2 regions of the Actinosynnema sp. CA-299493 genome follow, and region 2 is predicted to be linked to the other one. Evidence: riboswitches for the same ligand, from Rfam matches in the RefSeq annotation. Region 2 holds a riboswitch; the other holds the start of a gene.
What was found. A riboswitch is a leader RNA that binds a small molecule or an ion and turns the genes downstream of it on or off. The one in region 2 is predicted to bind glycine.
Positions count from the first base shown of each region.

Region 1: linked by a shared signal. The riboswitch ahead of gcvT (glycine cleavage system aminomethyltransferase GcvT) and the one ahead of gcvH (glycine cleavage system protein GcvH) in region 2 are both predicted to bind glycine.

Region 1 covers NZ_CP191993.1:7,661,552-7,668,624, forward strand. Annotated here, with positions in the region: gene ACQPYE_RS32375 (RNA polymerase sigma factor) at 1-1,144, shown strand, start outside; gene ACQPYE_RS32380 (malonic semialdehyde reductase) at 1,184-1,789, opposite strand; gene glyA (serine hydroxymethyltransferase) at 1,869-3,134, opposite strand; gene gcvT (glycine cleavage system aminomethyltransferase GcvT) at 3,149-4,249, opposite strand; glycine riboswitch at 4,378-4,472, opposite strand; glycine riboswitch at 4,474-4,561, opposite strand; gene ACQPYE_RS32395 (DUF3817 domain-containing protein) at 4,625-4,927, opposite strand; gene ACQPYE_RS32400 (hypothetical protein) at 4,942-5,340, opposite strand; gene ACQPYE_RS32405 (helix-turn-helix transcriptional regulator) at 5,452-5,940, opposite strand; gene ACQPYE_RS32410 (hypothetical protein) at 6,142-6,303, opposite strand; gene ACQPYE_RS32415 (CaiB/BaiF CoA transferase family protein) at 6,741-7,073, opposite strand, start outside.
Region 2 covers NZ_CP191993.1:8,385,207-8,392,279, forward strand. Annotated here, with positions in the region: gene ACQPYE_RS35870 (glutathione peroxidase) at 1-181, shown strand, start outside; gene ACQPYE_RS35875 (L-serine ammonia-lyase) at 228-1,592, opposite strand; gene gcvH (glycine cleavage system protein GcvH) at 1,597-1,977, opposite strand; glycine riboswitch at 2,126-2,220, opposite strand; gene ald (alanine dehydrogenase) at 2,416-3,522, shown strand; gene ACQPYE_RS35890 (hypothetical protein) at 3,863-4,045, shown strand; gene ACQPYE_RS35895 (hypothetical protein) at 4,051-4,425, shown strand; gene ACQPYE_RS35900 (ABC transporter ATP-binding protein) at 4,474-5,769, shown strand; gene ACQPYE_RS35905 (ABC-2 transporter permease) at 5,769-6,641, shown strand; gene ACQPYE_RS35910 (ABC transporter ATP-binding protein) at 6,736-7,073, shown strand, end outside.

The sequences.
Region 1 (7,073 bases), 720 kb from region 2:
GGACGCGCTCCTGCTCCGCAGCCTCACGCCGGGCGTGCTCGGGATCCTCGTCCGCCGCGGAGCAGACTTCGCGGCGGCCGAGGACGCCGTGCAGGACGCGCTGGTGGAGGCGGTCCGCGCCTGGCCCGACGACCCGCCGCGGGACCCGAAGGGCTGGCTGGCCACGGTGGCGTGGCGCCGGTTCCTCGACGCGAGTCGCGCGGACGCCGCCCGGCGTCGGCGTGAGGACGTCGTCGACGAGGAACCGGCGCCGGGGCCGGTGTCCACGGTGGACGACACGCTCCAGCTCTACTTCCTGTGCGCCCACCCGTCGTTGACGCCGTCGTCGGCGGTCGCGCTCACGCTGCGCGCCGTCGGCGGGCTGACCACCCGCCAGATCGCCCAGGCGTACCTGGTGCCGGAGGCGACGATGGCGCAGCGGATCAGCCGGGCCAAGCGCACCGTCTCCGGTGTGCGGTTCGACCAGCCCGGGGACGTCGCCACCGTGCTGCGGGTCCTCTACCTGGTCTTCAACGAGGGCTACTCGGGCGACGTCGACCTGGCCGTCGAGGCGATCCGGCTCACCCGGCAGCTCGCGGCGGCGATCGACCACCCCGAGGTGGCGGGGCTGCTCGCCCTCATGCTGCTCCACCACGCCCGGCGCGAGGCCCGGACCGCGCCGGACGGCAGCCTGGTGCCGCTCGCCCGGCAGGACCGCGGCCGGTGGGACACCGCGGCGATCGCCGAGGGCGTCGGGATCCTCCAGGCGGCGCTGTCCCGCGACCGGCTGGGCGAGTTCCAGGCGCAGGCCGCCATCGCGGCGCTGCACGCCGACGCGCCGACCGCCGAGGAGACCGACTGGGTGCAGATCGTCGAGTGGTACGACGAGCTGGCGCGCCTGACCGACAGCCCGGTCGTCCGGCTCAACCGCGCGGTCGCCGTGGGCGAGGCCGACGGGCCGCGCGCCGGGCTGGCGGCGCTCGCCGAGCTGGACGGCTCCCTGCCCAGGCACACCGCGGTGGCGGCGTACCTGCGCGAGCGCGACGGCGACCTGGCCACGGCGGCGCGGCTGTACGCCGAGGCGGCCCGCCAGGCGGGCAACCTCGCCGAGGTCGCCCACCTGACCCGCCAGGCCGCCCGGCTCAACGCCCACCGGTCCCGCTGACGGGCCGGCGGCGGCGGTGCGGCCGGCGGGCCGGTGCGGTCAGAGGGTGCGGACGGCTTCGGCGAAGTCCAGGCGCGGGTTGCGCGGGTGGGTGCCGGAGTGGTCCGGGTGGCCGATGTTGACGATCACCAGGGGCAGCTGGTTGGTGTCGGCGAAGAACTCGCCGCGCACGCCCTCCGCGTCGAAACCGCTCATCGGGCCCGCCGCGAGACCGGCCGCGCGGACGCCGACGATGAAGTAGCCGACCTGGAGCAGCGCGCTCGTCCTGGCCGCCTCGGCGCGCCTCGCGTCGTCCGCGAACGCCGCCTTCGCGCCCGGGTAGTGCGGGAACGTCGTGGCGAGGTGCTCGTGGAAGTCGGTGTCGGCCGCCAGGACCGCGGTCACCGGCGCGGCGACGGTCTTGGCGCGGTTGCCCTCCGCCATGTGCGGCGCGAGGCGGGCCTTGGCGTCCTCGCCCCGGACGAACAGCACGCGCAGCGGCTGGCTGTTCATCGCGGTCGGACCCCACTTCACGAGGTCGTAGACGGCGCGGAGCTGCTCGTCGGTCACCGGCTCGTCGGTGAACGCGTTCGCCGTGCGCGCCTCGCGGAACAGCAGGTCCTGTGCGTCGCGCGGCAGTGCCAGGGCGTCGAGGGTCGCGGTCATGGTGCCTCTTTCGGTTGTCCCGTACGCGGGTTGCGCACGGGACAACCTCCAGTATCCGCGAGCTATTTCGTGTCGTCGTTCACAGGGTCGGGTACAGCGGGTGCTTGGCGGCCAGCACCTCGACCCGCGAGCGCAGCTCCGCCAGGTCCGGTGAGGACCCCAGCGCCGCCGCGATGACATCCGACACCTCGGCGAAGTCGGCCGCGCCGAACCCGCGCGTGGCCAGCGCCGGCGTGCCGATGCGCAGGCCGGAGGTCACCATCGGCGGGCGCGGGTCGTTCGGCACCGCGTTGCGGTTGACCGTGATGCCCACCTCGTGCAGCCGGTCCTCGGCCTGCTTGCCGTCCAGTTCGGACCCCACCAGGTCCACCAGCACGAGGTGCACGTCCGTGCCGCCGGTGAGCACCTTCACACCCGCCGCCGCCGCGTCGGGCTGGGACAGCCGCTCGGCGAGGATCTTCGCGCCCTCGACCGTGCGCCGCTGGCGGTCGGCGAACTCGGGCGACGCGGCGTGCTTGAACGCCACCGCCTTGCCCGCGATCACGTGCTCCAGCGGACCGCCCTGCTGACCCGGGAACACCGCCGAGTTGATCTTCTTCGCCAGGTCGGCCTCGTTGGTCAGGATCACGCCGCCGCGCGGGCCGCCGAGCGTCTTGTGCGTGGTCGTGGTCACGACGTGCGCGTGCGGCACGGGGCTCGGGTGCAGGCCCGCCGCCACCAGGCCGGCGAAGTGCGCCATGTCGACCATGAGGTACGCGCCCACCGCGTCGGCGATCCGGCGGAACTCGGCGAAGTCCAGCTGACGCGGGTACGCCGACCAGCCGGCCACGATCAGCTTCGGCTTGTGCTCGGTCGCCAGCCGCTCCACCTCGGCCATGTCGACCCGGCCGTCGGAGTCCGACACGTGGTAGGGCACCACGTTGTAGAGCTTGCCGGAGAAGTTGATCCGCATGCCGTGGGTGAGGTGGCCGCCGTGCGCGAGGTCGAGGCCCAGGATCGTGTCGCCCGGCTGGATCAGGGCGAACATCGCGCACGCGTTGGCCTGCGCGCCCGAGTGCGGCTGCACGTTCGCGAAACCGGCGCCGAACAGCGCCTTGACCCGCTCGATCGCCAGCCGCTCGATCACGTCGACGTTCTCGCAGCCGCCGTAGTAGCGCCGGCCGGGGTAGCCCTCGGCGTACTTGTTCGTCAGCACCGACCCCTGCGCCTGGAGCACCGACACCGGCGTGAAGTTCTCCGAGGCGATCATCTCCAGCGTGCTCTGCTGCCGGTGCAGCTCGGCGGCGACGGCGTCCGCGACCTCCGGGTCGAACTCCGCGAGGGAGGTGTTGAAGTGCTCGGACATGTGTGGGGTCTCCCTTACGAGGTGCGCTTGTAGAAGGGCAGTGCGACGACTTCGACCGGCTCGTGCCTGCCGCGGACGTCCACCGAGAGCCGCGTGCCCGGCTCGGTGTTGCCGACGGTGACGTACGCCATCGCCACCGAGTAGCCCAGGGTCGGCGACAACGCGCCGCTGGTCACCTCGCCGATCCGGGCGCCGGACGCGTCCAGCACCGGGTAACCGTGCCGCGGCGCGCGGCGCGAGTCGGTCTTCAGGCCGACCAGGACCTGGTCGGCGCCCTGCTCGGCGACGGCGGCCAGCGCGTCGCGGCCGACGAAGTCGCCCGGCTTGTCCAGCTTCACCACCCGGCCGAGGTTCGCCTGGAACGGCGTGCGGTCGCGGCCGAGCTCGTTGCCGTACAGCGGCATCCCGGCCTCCAGCCGCAGCGTGTCGCGGCAGCCGAGGCCGGCGGGCTTGAGGTCGTGCGGCGCGCCCGCCGCCAGCAGGGCCTGCCAGACGTGCGCGGCGTCGTCCGGCGCGACGAACAGCTCGAAGCCGTCCTCGCCGGTGTAGCCGGTGCGGGCCAGCAGCACGGGCCTGCCCGCGACCTCGGTCGGGTACGACGCGTAGTACTTCACCGCGGCCAGGTCGGTCGGCGTGAGGCCGGCGAGGATGGCGGTGGCCTTCGGGCCCTGCACGGCGAGCAGCGCGTAGTCGGTCGAGGCGTCGGTCACCGTCGCGTCGAAGCCCTTCGCCCGCTCGACCAGGGCCTCGTGCACGACGGCGGCGTTCGAGGCGTTGGCCACGACGAGGTACTCGGCGTCACCGGTGCGGTACACGATCAGGTCGTCGATCACACCGCCGTCGGCCTCGCAGATCATCGTGTACCGGGCGCGGCCGACGCCGATCGCGGACGCGTGGCCGACCAGGGCGTGGTCCAGCGCGGCGCCCGCCTCCGGGCCGGTGAGCAGGATCTCACCCATGTGGGTCAGGTCGAACAGGCCTGCCGACGTGCGCACCGCGTGGTGCTCGGCCAGCTCGCTGTCGTAGCGCAGCGGCATCCGCCAGCCCGCGAAGTCGGTGAACATGGCCCCCAACGCCTCGTGTTCGGCGTGCAGGGGCGTGCGGCGGCTTTCCATCAGGCGGGCCCTCCCTGGGTGCGGACATGCCGATGGGCCGACCGGTCGGGTCGACGGGCGGGCACGTCCGAGAGATTCACGAGCGAAAGGATGACACGGTCCACCGGAGACTCCTCGTCGAGTGAGCCTCCCCCTCTGCCATGAGCCTGAGAGCTTCGCCGCCGGGTGAGGACGGCTTGCACCGTGGGCGAGGCGCACCGGGTGCGCCTGCTTTCCAGAGTTGCCTTCGTCGCGCGGTACCTGTGCCTGAGAGATTCCGGGGAGGAGTTGCTCCTTCGGCGCCCCGCTCGGGGACTCTCCCGCGTGACATCGACGGCCGTGTTCAGTTGGTACCGCCAGACGCTAGGGGTGCCCGGCGGGCGGGGTCAAGCCCGGTCACAGGCTCTTCTCGGCCCGGACGCTCTCGACCACCCTGCGCTCGGCGTAGAACGACACGAACGGGATCGTGCCCGCGAGCAGCACCAGCACCGTGCCCTTGATCGACCAGCGGGACTTGAGCGCGAGGTCGACGGTGAGCACCAGGTACACCGCGTAGAGGAAGCCGTGGATGGGGCCGATGACCTGCACCATGCCCGCGTTGCCGCCCGCGTACTTGGCGATCATGCCGACCACGAGCAGCAGCAGGCCGACACCGACCACGTAAGCCATGAACCGGAACCTGGTCAACGCGCCGCTCATCGCCCTACCTTCGCTCACCGCTGGTCCCGCGCGTTGAGCTCGGCGAGCATGCGGTTGTAGGCCGCGAGCTCGTCGTCCTCGTCATCCCGCACGGGCGCTCTGACGGGCTCAACGGTAACGACCGGCCGAGACGGCGCGGCCACCGGCTCCGGCGCGGCCTCGTCGGCGGCGTCCGTCGTCCCGGCGGCGGCCTCGGCCTCGCGCCGGGCGTCCAGCCTGCGGATGCGCCACACCATGAACGCGGGGAAGAGGCCGAACAGCGGCCACTGGAACACGTAACCCAGGTTCTGGAACGTGCCGCCGGCCTGGGAGAACCGGTCCCACTGCCAGTAGGCCAGGCCGCAGCACACGACCAGCGACGCCAGGCAGACGGCCGCGATGGCCAGGCGCTGAGGGGTGATGAGGCCTCGCACGCCTCAAGAGTACTTCGTGCCTCGCACGGGGCTGGGGCTCCCCGCACGGGAGCCCGCACCCTCCAAGGTAAGGGCTCCTCGACCTCAGGAGCCCGCCCCGACTCGTCGGACCTAGGCCACGCCGTCCCGGCGTTGCCTCTGCAACCTGGCCACGCACCAGGCCGCCGCACTACCCCGACGCAGGTGCTGGAGCACCGTCATCGGGCCGAGGCGACGACCGAGGTCGGCGGGCGAGAGCCCGGCCGCCCGGTAGTCGAGAGCGCGCTGGTCCAACGGGCTGATGCCCGCGTCCCACCACTGCTCCGCCTCGGACAGGTCGCCCACCAGCTGCCAGTAGCTGGCGGCGGCGGCGAGCAGGGGCTCGGGCACCTCGGGCGCCCGCTTCCGCATCGCCGCCACGTACGCCGGATCCGCGGACTCGACCTTCACCAGGCCGCGGGGACCGCCATTCGCCCGCTGCACCGGGATCCCCGGCACGGACGGCGGCGCTTCCGCGAGCCACGCGTCCTTGATCCGGTTCACCTCCTGCAGGTCGGCGTCGTCCGAGCGCTCAGCCGCCCACTGCCGCAACAGCTCGTCGACTCCGGAGTCCTCGACCATTCTGCCTCCTCATCGGTCGAAGATCAGCCAATGCGACGCACCGTATTAGCGGGTACCGACAACCGCTAGACCCTGGTTTGTCAAAAACCCTGTTACCAGGGCGTTATAGCCCTCATTCCACCCGTACGGTGCAACGTTGGAGGTGCGATGTCACTGACCGTGACCGCATTGAGCGGAGTTCGAAAGGCCGCCGAGCGACCCCTAGGCGAAGAGGCTGCGAACGAAGGTGATGATCGACTCGGCGCCGGACTGGAGCCACCCGACCGCGGTCCGCACCGCTTCGGCGGACTCGTTCGGCTGGGTGATCAGGAGGAACAGCACCAGCGCGACCGCCGCCAGCGTCACCACCTTCTTGACGTTCACTGATCGGTCTCCGTCCGTTTCACTGCGCGGTGCGGCCTGGCGCCGCGCCGCTCGTGTCAACGGCCATGGTCCCTCATTCACCCGGATGATGACGATCGAACCCGCCGCCCTCCCTCGACTGGTCGCGCGAACACCACGCAACCATGCCTGAGGGCCCCGAGCGTCACCCGAACGGACGATCAAGGGGACCAGTGGTCCCGCCGATCACCAAGGTACGGGCCACTCGCCCACCCCCCTGGCACGGACACCGAGGTTCTTCAGACACTGCCACCTCTGCACAGCCCATCACCTGATTGCGCCGAAGCACGCACCGAGCGTGACAAAGGCCGATGACGGCTGCCACTCATTTCCGTTACACCTTCAGGTGATTTCGCACGCCTTTTTCCTTGCTCGATCGGGCTGCGATCAAGGCTGCGCCGAGGTCCTCGATCGGGTCGTCAGCCGATCACGCCGGACCGCCGCAACCCGGCGATCTCGTCCTCGCCCAGCCCCAGCCCGGTCAGCACCTCGACGGTGTGCTCGCCGACCGCGGGCGGCGGCGTCGGCGTGGCCGCGGGCGTGCGGCCGAACCGCGGCGCGGGCGCGGGCTGAGCCACCCCGCCCACCTCGACGAACGTCCCCCGTTGGGCGTTGTGCCCGTGCTCCGGGGCCTCACCGGGCGCCAGCACGGGCGCGAGGCACGCGTCGGTGCCCTCCGCGAGCGCGGCCCACTCGTCCCTGGTCCGGGTCGCCACCGCGGCGGCGATGCGGGCCCGCAGCTCCGGCCAGTT
Region 2 (7,073 bases):
GCACCCGCTGTACGCCGAGCTGACGGCGTTCGCGGACACCGACGGCGCGGCCGGCGACGTCCAGTGGAACTTCGAGAAGTTCCTCGTCGCCCCGTCCGGCGAGGTCGTGGCCAGGTTCCGCCCGCGCACCGAGCCTGAGGACGAGGCGGTCGTGAAGGCGATCGAGGCGGTCCTGCCGTAACCCGGCGGTGTGGGAGGCGACCGGTCGGCCGCCTCCCACGCACGGGTCAGCACTCGATGACGTTGACGGCCAGCCCGCCGCGAGCGGTCTCCTTGTATTTGCTCTTCATGTCCTTGCCCGTCTCACGCATGGTCTTGATGACCTTGTCCAACGACACGAAGTGCGAGCCGTCGCCGCGCAGCGCCATCCGCGCCGCCGTGATCGCCTTGATCGACGCCAGCGCGTTGCGCTCGATGCACGGGATCTGCACCAGTCCCCCGATCGGGTCGCACGTCAGCCCCAGGTTGTGCTCCATGGCGATCTCGGCCGCGTTCTCCACCTGCTCCGGCGTGCCGCCCATGACCTCGGCCAGCCCGCCCGCCGCCATCGAGCACGCCGAACCGACCTCGCCCTGGCACCCGACCTCGGCGCCGGAGATCGACGCGTTCTCCTTGAACAGCACGCCGACCGCCCCCGCCGTCAGCAGGAACCGCACCACGCCGTCGTCGGACGCGCCCGGCACGAAGCGGGTGTAATAGTGCAGCACCGCGGGCACGATGCCAGCCGCGCCGTTGGTCGGCGCGGTCACCACGCGACCGCCTGCGGCGTTCTCCTCGTTCACCGCCAGCGCGAACAGCGTCACCCAGTCCATCACCCGCAACGGGTCCGTGGCGTAGTGCTCGGCGGCCATCCGCTGCCGCATCTCGGCCGCGCGCCGCCGCACCTTCAAGCCACCGGGCAGCACACCGGTCCGAGTGCAGCCGCGCTCGACGCACTGCTGCATCACGTCCCAGATCCCCAGCAGCCCCGAGCGCACCGACTCCTCGCCACGCCACGACAGCTCGTTGGCCAGCATGACCTCGCTGATCGACAGCCCGGTCTCCCGGCACCGCGCCAGCAGCTCGTCACCCGTCCGGAACGGGTGCGCGACCGGCGTCTCGTCGGCCTTGATCCGGTCGGCGCCGGTGGCCGTGTCGTCCACCACGAACCCGCCGCCGACGGAGTAGTACACCGCCGAGTCGACCACGGCGTCACCCGAGTGGGCGGTGAAGCTCATGCCGTTGGGGTGCAGCGGCAACGACTTGCGCCGGTGCATCACCAGGTCGGTGTCCTCGGTGAACGCGATCTCCCGCGCGCCGGCCAGCCGCAGCCGTCCGGTGGCGCGGATCTCCGCCACCCGCCGCTCGGCCTCTTCAGGGTCGACCTCCTCCGGCCGGCAGCCCTCCAGTCCGAGCAGCACCGCCTTGGGGCTGCCGTGCCCGTGCCCGGTCGCGCCGAGCGAGCCGAACAGCTCCACGTGCACCCGGTCGACCGAGGCCGACGAGGGCCGCAGCCGGTCCGCGAACATCATCGCCGCGCGCATCGGGCCCACCGTGTGCGAGCTCGACGGTCCGATGCCCACGGAGAACAGGTCGAACACGCTGATCGCCATGACGTCAGTCCCCGGTCAGTTCCGCGTACTTCGCCGCGGTCAGCAGCCCGGACGCGTCGGTCACGGCCACCTTGAACAGCCAACCGGCGCCGTACGGGTCGTTGTTGATCAGCGACGGGTCGTTGACAGCGGTCGGGTTGACCTCCACCACCTCGCCGCTGACCGGCGCGTACAGGTCGCTGACCGACTTGGTCGACTCCAGCTCGCCGCACACCTCGCCGGACGTCACCACGGCGCCGACCTCGGGCAGCTCCACGAACACGATGTCACCCAGCGAGTCCGCCGCGTACGACGTGATGCCGACCGCCACCGGGTCCTGGGTACCCGGCGCCCAGTCCACCCACTCGTGCTCGGGCGTGTACAGCAGGTTGTCCGGAAAAGTCACGACAGCGCTCCCTCACGGCAAGGTCCACCCAGAGCCCCACTCTGTCCTTGGACCTGAGAGCTTCACCGGGTCGTCGCGACGGCTGACCGTCGATCCGTTCCGGCTTGCACCGTGGGTGCGCGCGGTTGGGCGCGCTTTCCAGAGTCGCCTCACCCGAGCGGTTCTCGCTGCCTGAGAGTGTGCGGGGTACTTGCTCCTTCGGCGCCCCGGCACGTTCACCGAGGTCTCTCCCGCGCGGGTTCCGGCGCTCCTGGCGCGCCGCGGCCGATGTTCAGTTGGTTGGCCCGCACGCTAGGTGCCGGGCCCGACGGGTGTCAACGCGCCACCGGACTTGTCCGGACCGCACAACCGCGCACCGGCCCGTTGGTGCTCGCGGCACGATGACACCGGGTACCCGTTACCGGACCTTTGGTGTAACAACGGCCGAAGGAGCCCACCGTGCGGATCGCCGTCCCCCGCGAGATCAAGAACCACGAGTACCGCGTCGCGCTGACCCCGGCGGGCGCGCACGAGCTGACCCAGCGCGGTCACGACGTGGTGGTCGAGACCGGCGCGGGCCTCGGTTCGGCCATCACCGACGAGGAGTACCTGGCCGCCGGCGCGAAGGTGCTGCCCGGCGCGGACGACGTGTGGGCCGAGGGCGACCTGGTGCTCAAGGTCAAGGAGCCGATCGCCGAGGAGTACCCGCGGCTGCGCAAGGGCCAGGTCCTGTTCACGTACCTGCACCTGGCCGCCGACCGGCCGCTGACGCGGGCGTTGCTGGACTCCGGCACCACCGCCGTCGCCTACGAGACCGTGCAGACCCCGAACGGCGCGCTGCCGCTGCTGGCGCCGATGTCGGAGGTGGCGGGCAGGCTCGCGCCGCAGGTGGGCGCGTACTCGCTGATGAAGCCGTCCGGCGGGCGCGGCGTGCTGCCCGGCGGCGTGCCCGGCGTGCACCCGGCGCGGGTGGTCGTGATCGGCGGCGGCGTGGCGGGCCTGAACGCGGCGGCGATCGCCGTGGGCATGGGCGCGGACGTGCAGGTCCTGGACACCAACGTGGACCGGCTGCGGCACATCGACGCCCTCTACCAGGGCCGCCTGCGCACCGTGACGTCCAACCGGTACGCCGTCGAGGAGGCCGTCCGCGAGGCCGATCTGGTCATCGGCGCGGTGCTGGTGCCCGGCGCGAAGGCGCCGAAGCTGGTCGGCAACGACCTGGTGGCCGGCATGAGGCCCGGCTCCGTCCTCGTGGACATCGCGATCGACCAGGGCGGCTGCTTCGCCGACTCGCGGCCGACCACGCACGACGACCCGACCTACCAGGTGCACGACACCGTCTTCTACTGCGTGGCGAACATGCCCGGCGCCGTGCCGCGCACGTCGACCTACGCGCTGACCAACGTGACGCTGCCGTACGCCGTCGCGCTGGCCGACCTGGGCTGGGAGGCGGCGCTGCGCGGGGACGCGTCGCTGGCGCTCGGCCTGAACGCGCACGAGGGCCTGCTGACCAACCTGCCGGTCGCCCAGGCGCACGGGATGACCCACACGCCGGTCGACCTCTGATACCCACTACCGCGAAGGGCCCCGCTCACAGCACGTGAGCGGGGCCCTTCGGCAAGAAAGACGGCCCGCTCAACCAGCCTGGGGGTCACTGGGAGCGGGCCGCGTGACCAATCCTAGCCGGGAACCGGGGTCCCTGCCCAGCGGCCCCACCTATCCGGCGCACATTTCGCCCGGCGGTGGCAACACGCCGTGTGCACGCTCAAGCAATCGAGTGAACTTGGGTGATAACAGGTAAGTCACGACACCCCGGTGACCGATGGACAGGTCGGAACCCCGTAGCTACCGAGCGGGGTCGTCCGCTCGCGCGGCGCCCCGCCGCGCCACCTCCGATCGGAGCGAGATGGCTGAACCCGAGGGCTGGATCGACTGCCACGACCCGTTCGGGCGGGACCGGTCGATGACCGTGCTCGTCGAGGACGACCGAGTTCTGCTGGTCGCGCCACCCGGTGAGTCCGCTGTGATGTCGGTCACGCAGACGCGCAGGCTGCACCGCCTGCTCGACCAAGTCGCCGACAGGATGTGACGGGCGTGGACGAAGCGCTGCGCGCCGCCGTGCTGCGCCGGCTGGCGTTGCTGGACGAGGTCGCCGAGACCGGCGAGGCGGACGCCCTCGTGCCGCTCGCGCGGTCCGAGATCCACCGCCTGGCCGACGGCTGGCGGCTGCTGCTGACCGTGCACCAACCCGATCCGGACGGCCGCTGCGGCGCGTGCCCCGGCATCCTGCGGCACAAGAAGTGGCCGTGCCAGGTGTGGACGATGGCCCACCAGCACCTCATAGGCGACGGTCTGCCGCACCGCGAACGCCGCCGCCCACTCCGCACGCTGCGCCATTCGAGGGACGTCGAGACGACGACCGAGATACCGAGGGTCGCGTCGAAACCCCGACATGCCCTCCCCGAGTGACCCTCCTAAGGCAGGATGACGCCCGGTAGGAGTACTCGGGAGGGACGCGTGCACGACGGCACTGGCCGCATCGTGGTGCAGAACTTGACCAAGCAGTTCGGTCCGGTCGCAGCGGTGCAGAACCTCAGCTTCACAGTGGAACCCGGTTCGGTGACCGGCTTCCTCGGTCCCAACGGGGCAGGCAAGACGACGACGCTGCGCATGCTGCTCGGCCTGGTGACCCCGACCGCGGGCACCGGACTGATCAACGGCAGGCCGTTCGCCCAGCTCGGCAACCCGGCCCGGGTGGTCGGCGCGGTGCTGGAGGCCCAGGGCTTCCACCCCAAGCGCACCGCGCGCAACCACCTGCTCGTCTACGCGTCCGCGATCGGCGTGCCCGACTCGCGGGCCGACCAGGTGCTCCAGCTGGTCGGGCTCGGCGCGGCGGGCGACCGCAAGGCGGGCGGGTTCTCGCTCGGCATGAAGCAGCGGCTGGCCCTGGCCACCGCGCTGCTCGGCGACCCGCAGATCCTGGTGCTCGACGAGCCGGCCAACGGGCTGGACCCGGAGGGCATCGCGTGGCTGCGGACGTTCCTCCAGTCCTACGCGCGCGGCGGGCGGACGGTGCTGATCTCCAGCCACCTGCTGGCGGAGGTCGAGCAGACCGTCGACCAGGTGGTGGTCATCAGCCGCGGTCAGACCATGTACTCCGGGTCGCTGGACCAGCTGCGCGGCCAGCAGCAGGGGCGCGTGCTCGTGCAGCCCTCGGACACCGGCGCGCTGGTCGCGGCGCTGCGCGAGGACGGGATCAGCGCGATCGAGCAACTGCCGGACGGCCGCATCGCGGTCACCGGAGCGGAGGCCAAGCAGGTCGCCGACACGGCGTTGAGGGCGGGTGTGTCGGTGTACGGCATCCAGGAGGAGAAGGTCGACCTGGAACGGCTGTTCTTCCAGCTCACCAACGGCCAGTACGCGGCGCAGGGCCAGTACGCCCAACCCGTCGGCTACCAGCCGCAGCCGCCGGCCGGCTACCAGCCGCAGCACCAGGCGCCGCCGCAGGGCTACCAGCAGCAGCCGGGCTACCAGCAGCCGTACCAGCAACCCGGCCACCAGCAACCCGGCCACCAGCAACCCGGCCACCAGCAACCCGGCCACCAGCAACCCGGGTACCAACAGTCCGGCTACCAGCAGCAGCAGCCCTCGCAGGACCACCAGCAGTACCGACAACCACCACAAGGCCACGAGCAGCAGCACCAGCCCTCATCGGGCGACGAGACGCCACCGTCGGGATTCCGGCAGCAGCCGGCGCAGGACAACCCCTACGGTCGGCAGTCCGGCCAGGACGGCCTCGGGGGCGGTGCGTGATGGGCAACCTGATCAAGTCGGAGTTCCGCAAGACGACCACCACGGGCCTGTGGTGGGGCCTGATGATCCCGACCGTGCTGCTCGCGTTCGGCTGGGCGCTCGGCACCGGGGCCATCTTCAAGACCTTCTCGGACTTCATGAACAGCGGCGACGCCGAAGAGCTGGCCGTGATCCTCGACGTGGACCCGTCGCAGTGGCAGATGTCGGTGTTCGGGATCGCCCGCAGCATCAACGTGGCCACGATCTTCCCGATGATCTTCGGCGGCCTGGCCATCGCGAACGAGATCAACCGCAAGACGATCACCACCACGTTCCTGACCGCGCCCAACCGGGTCTCCGCGCTGGCCGCGAAGATGGTCGTCTACATCCTGTGGGGCGCGGTCTACGGCATCGTGATCGTGGCGTCGGTGAGCCTCGGCACCGCCCTGACCTCGAACTCAAGCTCGCTGCCGGACGCGGGCGGGTGGCTGGCGATGGCGGGTGTCGGCATCCTGTCGTCGATCCTGATGACCATGTTCGGCGTCGGCGTCGGCGCGCTGATGACCAGCGTCGTCGGCACCACCGTGGTGCTGCTGCTCTACATGCTGCTCGTGGAGAACGGCATCCAGCTCCTGCTGGCGTCGCAGGGCCTGCCGGAGATCATCGGCTTCCTGCCCAACGGCGCGGCCAACGGCCTGACCGGCTCGATGGCGCAGTCGCTGTTCCTGTCGAACGCCGGCACCGTGCGGGACGACATCGTCGAGGCGCTGCGCTTCGCCGGTGGCGGGCTCGGCGCGTTCGACTGGTGGTTGAGCGGTCTGATCTTCCTCGTCTGGTCGGCGTTGTTCTTCCTCGGTGGCTGGGCGGCCACCCAGCGCAAGGACATCACCTGATCGTGTGATCTTGATCGGCTGATGGAGGCCGCCCCGAAGGTTCGGGGCGGCCTTCGTCACATCATCAGGGCCGACAGTGTCGGTGCTCCGACCTATGTTGGACGTCGTGACTCCTTCCGACGGCTGGATCCGCAGACTCGCCAGGGCGTGCTGGCAGCACCGTGCGCTCGTGGTGCTCTCGGTGCTCGCCGCGGTCGTCGGCGTCGGGCTTCAGGCCGCCGGCCCGTTGCTGATCAAGGTCGCGGTCGACGACGCGATGACCGGCCGCACGGACCGCCTGACCGGGCTCGCGATCGTCCTGGTCGCCCTGGAGCTGCTGACCTTCGGCACCGCGTTCGTGCGCCGGTACCTCGGCGGCCGGCTGGCCGTCGACGTGCAGCACGACCTGCGCCAGGCGGTGTTCGGCGCGGTGCAGCGGCTGGACGGGCCGAA